DNA from 3 places in the Staphylococcus sp. 231237_7MaSpsaltlick genome. Region 3 is predicted to be linked to each of the others. Evidence: a T-box and tRNA genes for the amino acid it is inferred to sense, from the RefSeq annotation. Region 3 holds a T-box; the other regions hold tRNA genes.
The links. The T-box of region 3 lies ahead of serS (serine--tRNA ligase). A T-box ahead of a tRNA ligase gene usually reads a tRNA of that ligase, here a tRNA-Ser.
Positions count from the first base shown of each region.

Region 1: it encodes a tRNA-Ser, which carries the amino acid that the T-box ahead of serS (serine--tRNA ligase) is inferred to sense. The anticodon was not compared.
Region 2: it encodes a tRNA-Ser, which carries the amino acid that the T-box ahead of serS (serine--tRNA ligase) is inferred to sense. The anticodon was not compared.

Region 1 is NZ_JBICNX010000002.1:6,865-10,086, forward strand. It holds gene treP (PTS system trehalose-specific EIIBC component) at 13-1,440, opposite strand; tRNA gene ACF91D_RS03245 (tRNA-Ser) at 1,841-1,933, opposite strand; gene ACF91D_RS03250 (glutamate synthase subunit beta) at 1,990-3,222, opposite strand, start outside.
Region 2 is NZ_JBICNX010000006.1:6,852-10,073, reverse strand. It holds gene ACF91D_RS12925 (glutamate synthase subunit beta) at 1-1,089, shown strand, start outside; tRNA gene ACF91D_RS12920 (tRNA-Ser) at 1,148-1,240, shown strand; gene treP (PTS system trehalose-specific EIIBC component) at 1,619-3,046, shown strand; gene treC (alpha,alpha-phosphotrehalase) at 3,126-3,222, shown strand, end outside.
Region 3 is NZ_JBICNX010000006.1:323,849-327,070, forward strand. It holds gene hutH (histidine ammonia-lyase) at 1-922, shown strand, start outside; T-box leader at 992-1,189, shown strand; gene serS (serine--tRNA ligase) at 1,258-2,541, shown strand; gene ACF91D_RS14310 (AzlC family ABC transporter permease) at 3,050-3,222, shown strand, end outside.

The sequences.
Region 1 (3,222 bases), on a different contig from region 3:
GCTTTAGAGTGCTTATTCTTCTACCATTTCTTTTGCTTTATCTTTACTAAATTTTGACAAGAACACCGTTAGAATTGCCGGAATCACCATTGCCAAGAAGGTACATACAAGGTAGATACCCCAATACTCACTTTTAATTGAGATAAAAGCAGGAACGCCACCGACGCCAACACTACCAAGCACGCGTGTTGCACCAATGATTGCTCCTAACACACAAGATGTTGATATCGCTGCGACAAACGGATATTTCAATGGTAAATTGACACCAAATAATGCAGGTTCTGTCACTCCTAAGAAACCTGAAACACCAGAAGTCATTGCCAAACCTTGTTCTTTGCCCATTTTACGTCTTCTATAAACAAACCAAGCGCCGAACGCTGCTGACCCCTGACAAATATTAGATATCGCCAAAATCGGCCATAAGTATGTTCCACCGAGCTCACTACCCATAAGTTGGAAATCAACAGCTAAGAACATATGATGCAATCCAGTAATAACAAGCGGTGCATACAGTAAACCATAAATAGCGCCACCTAACCAACCAGCATGTCCAAAGACGAACGTTACGCCATTTGTAATACCAGTACCTAGCCATAACGCTACAGGACCAATAACAATAAACGCTAAGAAACCTGTTATTAGTAATGCAATTGGACCAACGACTAACATTTTAATTGAATCATGAATATATTTATTTAAGAATTTTTCAATTTGCGCTAAAACATATGCTGCAAGCAAAATCGGCAACACTTGCCCTTGATAATTCAGTTGCTTAATTTCTAAACCAAAAATGTCCCATGTCGGAATGTTACCTTTTGCAATATCATACTGCGAAACAAGCTGTGGGTTCATTAAAATCAAACCTAGTACCAAACCCAATATTTGACTTCCTCCGAATACACGCATACTACTCCAACCAATTAACGCTGGTAAAAATATGAAAGCTGTACTAGCGATTACATTAATAATATTTGATATATCACCTAATTGCGGAAATTGTTCAACAAGCGGTTTCGGACCAAATAAGTCTTCCATTGTAAGTAAGTTATTAATCCCCATAAGCAAACCAGCAGTTACGATTGCTGGCAAGATTGGTATAAAGATATCTCCCAATAGCTTAATCAATCTTTGTAGAGGGTTCCCTTTCTTGGCTGCCGCCGCCTTTGCATCATCTTTGGACGATTCGCTAATCCCTGTTTCTGCTATCAATTGCTTATAGACTTCATCTACCGTTCCCGGTCCAATAACGATTTGATATTGGTTGTCCGCCTTGAACTGACCTTTCACTAAATCGTTATTACTCAGTCGGTCTTTGTCTACTTTATCATCGTCTTTTAAGACAAGTCGTAAACGTGTGACACAATGTGTTGCTGTGTCCAAATTATCTTTGCCCCCAACAGCTTCGACTATATCTTGCACATCTTTCTTTTTAACGGCCATGACACTCCACTCCCTTATCCTTTTAACATTAAAGAAATTATAACTTGTCTATACAAGTTTTGCAAAGGCTTTCATTTAAATTACACAGACTTTTCATCTCATCAATATACACCCATACAAAACTGTACCATTAACAAAAGTTTAAAGAAGCAATAAAACACTATTTGCGCACTCATCAACTAAACTGATTAACTTTTCATTTAAAGCTTAATACTTTTTGTTGGAACAGTATTTCATTTTAAATTTCACATTCGATAGTTTAATGATATGTATAATTTTCCGGACAGCTTATAACGCACAATGCATTCTAACTTAATAAGCACATCAAAAAAGACAAGTACTCAATACGATATTGAATACTTGCCTCATCTATTCATTAGTCTTGGTTTTAAAAATATAATGGCGGAGGAAGAGGGATTCGAACCCCCGCGGGCCGTTAAGCCCCTGTCGGTTTTCAAGACCGATCCCTTCAGCCGGACTTGGGTATTCCTCCAAACACAATATTCATCATATTATAGCCATTTGTAAAAGTCAATCAAAATTACAAAGTTACACTAATGTTTTTTCATTTAAATAAGAATCCACAGAATCTGCAACCGCTCTGCCTTCTTGGATTGCCCAAACAACTAAGCTTTGCCCTCTTCTAGCATCACCTGCAGCGAATATATGAGGTTGATTCGTTCTAAAATCTTTATTATCAGCTACAATTTTATTGCGTTCTGTTTGAATATTAAAAGCATGTGGCACGGTAGTTTCAGTACCTACAAAACCAATTGATAGAAGCACTAAATCCGCTGGCCAATGACGCTCAGTACCATCTACAACTACCATACCCTCATCGGTTTCTTCGAGTATTTGTGTATAGACGCCTTTGACATTACCAATTCTATCCACGTCATAGCGCATCGTTTGCACACCGTAAGCACGTGGCTCAAAACCAAAGCGTGATTGATATTCTTTATGCGCATAATCCATTTTAAACACAGGCATTGCTAACGGCCAATACGTATTCTCATCAAATTCAATTTCTTCAGGCTGTTTTGTATATTTATTAAATTGTACGATTGATTTACAATTTTCACGCAATGCAGTAGCGACACAGTCAGCACCTGTATCTCCGGCCCCGATTACGATCACATTTTTACCTTCAGCAGAAATAGATGGTTCATCGATTTCACCGTTTAAATATTGGCCTTGTTCTGTTAAATAATCCATCGCAAAGTGAATACCTAATCCCATTCTACCCTCTAAAGGTAAATCTCTCGCATTTTGGGAACCAGTACACAAGATAATAGCATCAAATTGCTCGCTAAGCGTCTCTTTGCTAATATCCACACCAATTTCTGTGTCTGTTTCAAAACGTATGCCAGATTCTTCCATCACTTTTATACGACGACGTACTACATCTTTATCTAATTTCATATTAGGTATACCATACATCAACAAACCTCCCGCTTCGTGTGCACGTTCATAGACTGTTACGTTGTACCCTAATTTATTTAATTCATCTGCAGCAGTTAAACCAGCTGGACCACTGCCTACTATAGCTACAGATTCGTCCTTACGATGCTCTGGTACTGTCGGTTTGACCCAACCATTTTCAAAAGCTTCATCTATAATCGTTCTTTCAATCCCTTTAATAGCAACTGATTCACGATTGATCTTCATTACACAAGATTGTTCACAAGGTGCTGGGCAAACACGCCCTGTAAATTCAGGGAAATTGTTCGTTTCATTCAACCGTTCATAGGCAGTTTTGAAATCTTGTCTATAGACAAGGTC
Region 2 (3,222 bases), 320 kb from region 3:
AAAGGTATTGAGAGAACAATTATTGATGAAGCTTATGAAAATGGATGGGTACAACCGACAATTCCGACTGAACGAAAAAATGAAACGGTCGCAATTGTTGGGAGTGGTCCAGCTGGTTTGACTGCTGCAGATGAGTTGAATAAATTAGGTTACAATGTAACTGTTTATGAACGTGCGCATGAAGCAGGTGGTCTATTGATGTATGGTATACCAAATATGAAATTGGATAAAGATGTGATTCGTCGTAGAATTAAAATTATGCAAGATTCAGGTATTGAGTTTGTAACTGATACAGAAATTGGTGTCGACATCAGTAGAGAGGAATTAAATGAACGTCACGATGCTATTATTCTTTGTACAGGATCGCAAAATGCAAGAGATTTACCATTAGAAGGACGTATGGGTCAAGGTATTCACTTTGCTATGGATTATTTGACTGAACAAATGCAAGTATTGAATGGTGAATTGAGTGAACCTACAATCACAGCTGAAGGCAAAAATGTTATTGTTATCGGTGCCGGTGATACAGGGGCAGACTGTGTTGCAACTGCATTACGTGAAAATTGCAAGTCAATTGTTCAATTTAACAAATACACAAAACAACCAGAAGAAATAGAATTTGATGAAAATACGTATTGGCCATTGGCAATGCCGGTATTTAAAATGGATTATGCACATAAAGAATATCAATCACGCTTTGGTTTTGAACCACGTGCATACGGTGTACAAACAATGCGTTATGATGTGGATCACATTGGTAACATTAAAGGTGTCTATACTCAAATTTTAGAAGAAACGGATGAAGGCATGGTCGTTGTTGATGGTACAGAACGCCATTGGCCTGCTGACTTAGTATTATTATCTATTGGCTTTATTGGTACAGAAACAACAGTTCCTCATGCGTTTGATATTCAAACTGAACGTAATAAAATCGTTGCTGATAATAAAGATTTTAGAACAAATCAACCTCATATCTTTGCTGCTGGTGATGCACGAAGAGGTCAAAGTCTTGTCGTATGGGCGATTCAAGAGGGTAGAGCTGTAGCGAATTCAGTTGATGAATATTTGAAAGAAAAAACACTGGTGTAACACAAAAAATGTTTGACTTTTATGACGGGCTATAATATTATAATTATTGTGTTCGTTTGGAGGAATACCCAAGTCCGGCTGAAGGGATCGGTCTTGAAAACCGACAGGGGCTTAACGGCTCGCGGGGGTTCGAATCCCTCTTCCTCCGCCATTGTTTTTTAAAACCAAGACTAATAAATAGATTTGACCACCACTTAATATTGTATTAAGTGGTGGTCTTTTTTTGTCTGCAGTGAAAGATGTATAACAAATTGAACACGTCTATGAAACGAACTATCCATGTTAAAGCTATTACATTCTATAGTCGAAGATATCGTTAATCATATTATTTACATTTGAGCTTTTTATTAAGTGTCGTAATCTTGATGGTTCCAGTTGCGCTTAAAAAGTGTTTATACATTATAAATTGTTATTGTTTTACAATAGGTTTATTTTAATAAGTAAAACATTTTCAAATGAAAGCCTTTACAAAACTTGTATAGACAAGTTATACTTTGGTTAATTACAAAATGTAAGGGAGTGGATCATCATGGCTGTGAAAAAGAAAGATGTAGAAGATATAGTCGAAGCGGTTGGGGGCAAAGAAAATTTGGACACAGCAACGCATTGTGTCACACGCTTAAGATTAGTCTTAAAAGATGATGATAAAGTGGATAAAGATAGATTGAGTAACAACGATTTAGTTAAAGGGCAGTTTAAGGCGGACAATCAATACCAAATTGTTATTGGTCCGGGAACTGTTGATGAAGTATATAAACAGTTTGTTGAAGTAACAGGTACGACTGAAGCTTCGAAGGAAGACGCAAAGTCAGCAGCAGCTAAAAAAGGTAACCCGGTTCAAAGATTGATTAAACTGTTGGGAGATATCTTTATACCAATCTTGCCGGCAATCGTTACTGCAGGTTTGTTAATGGGAATAAACAACTTATTGACGATGAAGGGTTTGTTTGGTCCAAAACCATTAGTTGAACAATTTCCGCAACTTGGCGACTTTTCTAATATTATAAATGTGATTGCAAGCACAGCGTTTATCTTCTTACCGGCACTTATTGGGTGGAGTAGTATGAGAGTGTTTGGTGGCAGTCAAATTCTAGGTTTGGTACTCGGATTAGTATTAATGAACCCGCAACTTGTGTCACAGTATGATATCGCTAAAGGTCATATACCAACTTGGCATATCTTCGGTTTAGAAATTAAACAATTGAATTATCAAGGACAAGTATTGCCGATACTGTTGGCTTCTTATGTATTAGCGCAGATTGAAAAGGCCTTAAATAAAGTAGTGCATGATTCTATTAAAATGCTAGTCGTTGGGCCTGTTGCATTATTAATAACAGGATTTTTGTCATTTATCATTATTGGGCCACTTGCATTATGGTTAGGAACTGGAATCACAAACGGTGTGACATTTGTTTTTGAACATGCAGGTTGGTTAGGCGGAGCGATTTATGGTCTGTTTTACGCGCCGCTAGTAATCACTGGTTTACATCATATGTTCTTGGCAGTGGATTTCCAATTGATGGGAAGCGAACTTGAAGGAACGTATTTATGGCCAATCCTTGCTATTTCTAATATCTGTCAAGGTTCTGCGGCATTTGGTGCATGGTATATTTATAAAAAAAGAAAAATGGGTAAGGAGCAAGGCTTAGCAATGACTTCAGGTATATCTGGTTTCTTAGGAGTGACAGAACCAGCGATGTTTGGTGTGAACTTGCCATTAAAATATCCATTTATTGCATCTATCATTACATCAGGTGTATTGGGTGCGTTTATAGGCGCTAATAGAGTGCTAGGTAATGTAGGTGTCGGAGGTGTACCGGCAATTATTTCTATACAAAAAGAATATTGGTTAGTATATGGTATTTGTATCATTATAGCGATATGTGTACCATTTATACTTACAGTCTTTTTATCAAGATTTAGTAAAGAAGAAACGAAAGAACTTGTCGATGAATAGGGCGTGACAGCCAACAATTAAACTCGCTAAATGATATTAGCGAGTTTTTTTCAAATAATAACTTAAGGTGGTTTTAAATATGGAACAAAATGATTGGAGAAAATCAGTCGTCTATCAAATTTATCCGAAGTCTTTTAATGATACAACGGGTAGTGGTGAAGGAGATATTCAAGGCA
Region 3 (3,222 bases):
TAATGGGACTCAAGCGATGACTGCGCAAGGTGTAATCAGTTATATTGAAGCGGAAAGTTTAGCCTATCAATCTGAATGGATTGCTGCGTTTACACATCAGGCTTTAAACGGCATAGTAGATGCCTATAATGAGCATGTACATAAAGTTAGAAACTTCCAAGAACAAATGGAAGTAGCAGAGCGTATGTTAGACTGGCTAGAAGGCTCTGAATTGACAACACGTCAAGGTGAAATACGCGTTCAGGATGCCTATACTTTACGCTGTATTCCACAAATTCACGGAGCTAGTTTCCAAGTATTGAATTATGTTAAGGAAAAATTAGAATTTGAAATGAACGCTGCGAACGACAACCCACTTATCTTCGATGAAGGTGATGAAACACTTGTGATATCTGGGGGTAATTTTCATGGTCAGCCCGTAGCCTTCGCATTAGACTTCTTAAAGCTCGGAGTGAGCGAATTAGCTAATGTTTCAGAACGTCGTTTAGAACGCCTAGTCAATCCACAATTAAATAACGGATTGCCTGCTTTCTTAAGCCCTAAACCAGGATTGCAAAGTGGTGCTATGATTATGCAATATGCCGCTGCTAGTTTAGTCTCAGAAAATAAAACACTTGCCCATCCTGCTAGTGTTGACTCAATTCCCTCTTCTGCCAATCAAGAAGATCATGTATCTATGGGGACAATTGCTTCACGTCACGGATATCAAATTATTGAAAACGCAAGACGTGTCTTAGCAATTGAAGCAATTATAGGCTTGCAAGCAGTTGAGTATAAAGACATCGATAAACTGTCACCTAAAACGTATGAAAAATATCAAACTTTACGTCATATTTGTCCATCAATTACAGAAGATCGACAATTTCATAAAGATATTGAAGCAGTTGCACAATATTTACGTGATGCTGCATATAATGAATAAAATAAGTTGTTATAAATAAGCTCTCTCTTGAAAATAATAATGTTATTTGCTATATTTAAAACAACTTAATAAGATATTGTTCGTGGGACAAGTAGTATTAATATCGTGATTTCAGAGAGCTTGTGGTTAGTGAGAACAAGTAATCATGTTTAATATGAATCTACCTACTTATATGTGAACAATCGGTTTTAGCCGTTATTTTAGTGAGAGCGCAGTCTATAATGACTGTTAAATAGGGTGGCAACGCGTCAAGACCACGTCCCTTGTAATTAGGGGATGTGGTCTTTTTTTGTTACTATCCAATAGATATAAATTTGATGAGAGGATGAAATCATATGTTAGATATAAAATTATTCCGTAGTGAACCTGATTTTGTTAAAGAAAAAGTTGTAAAACGTGGTATGGAAGAAAGTGTTGTGGATGATGTTTTAGAATTAGATGACAAACGTCGTCAACTTATTGCACAAGCTGAGGAAATGAAAGCTGAGCGTAATAAAGTCAGTGGTGAAATCGCGCAAAAGAAACGTAATAAAGAAGATGCAGATGATGCCATTGCTGCAATGCGTAAATTAGGTGATGAAATTAAGGTATTGGATGATACTTTAAACCAAGTTGATCAAGAATTAAATGATAAATTGTCACGCATTCCAAATGTAATTCAAGATGATGTACCTGAAGGTGCTTCAGATGAGGATAATGTTGAACTTAAACGTTGGGGAACACCTCGTGAATTTGACTTTGATGCAAAAGCACATTGGGATTTAGTAGAAGATTTAAAAATGGTTAACTTTGAACGTGCTGCAAAAGTATCAGGTGCCCGTTTCGTATTTTTAACAGGCGAAGGTGCGCAACTAGAACGTGCGTTAATGAACTATATGGTCACAAAGCATACAACACAACATGGTTATACTGAAATGATGGTGCCACAATTAGTAAATGCTGATTCAATGTATGGTACAGGTCAATTGCCTAAATTTGAAGAAGATTTATTTAAAGTTGAAAAGGAAGGTCTATACACAATTCCAACTGCGGAAGTACCATTAACGAACTACTACCGTAATGAAATTATTGGTCCAGATGAATTACCAGCGAAATTTACTGCACAGTCAGCATGTTACCGTAGTGAAGCAGGATCAGCAGGTAGAGACACACGTGGTTTAATTCGTTTGCATCAATTTGATAAAGTTGAAATGGTTCGCTTTGAAAAGCCAGAAGATTCATTTGAGGCATTAGAGGAAATGACAACACACGCTGAAGCAATTCTCGAAGAATTAGGCTTACCATATCGACGTGTAATCTTATGTACTGGAGACATTGGCTTTGGTTCAAGTAAGACATTTGATTTAGAAGTATGGTTACCAAGCTATAATGATTATAAAGAAATCAGTTCTTGTTCAAACATTACTGATTTCCAAGCAAGACGTGCGAATATTAGATTTAAACGTGATAAAAATGCCAAGCCAGAATTAGTACACACGTTAAATGGTAGTGGTTTAGCAGTAGGTAGAACCTTTGCTGCTATTGTCGAAAACTATCAAAATGAAGATGGTTCAGTAACTGTTCCAGAAGCTCTTGTTCCTTATATGGGTGGCAAGACTGTAATTAGACCAGTTAAATAATTAAAATGAAATAATAAATGAAACGTCGGAGATGTACAGTTTTCTGACAAATGAAAAGGCAATTTCTTTTGAGATTGCCTTTTTTATTTGTCATGATTTATACAATTTGCGTTTTGTCAGTATGGTGATTTAGCAATAAGACATATCGACCAAGCTTTTATATAGACGAACCACACTAATACAAAATATTGAACCAACTTTTGGTCTAGTTAGTTATTTTTTAAAATATAGGAACTAAGCAATTTTCCATTATCATAAGAGGGTAGGGGAGGTGTAATGATATAAAAAAGGTTAAAAATCAAACAAATAGTAGGGTTGTTAGACCTATTTCTGCCAGTTGGTCTAAATTAATTCGAGTCTATAAAATAATTTAAAATTGAAGGAATAGCAATGTTTTTAGACGGTGGTTTGTCTTACGTCACACATACCGAAGTCTAAAAGATATGGTTGTTTTTAAATGTTTGTAATAGAATGTGAATATCAAAATACATCAACAAGGGGTGAGATGATGAAAGAACATATCACATTTAAACAAGGCGTTAAAGAATGTATCCCCACTTTGTTAGGCTATGCTGGTGTTGGATTATCATTTGGAATTGTTGCTGTAGCCTCTGGCTTTAGTATTCTTGAAATTATATTATTGTGCTTAGTGATTTACGCTGGTGCTGCTCAATTTATAAT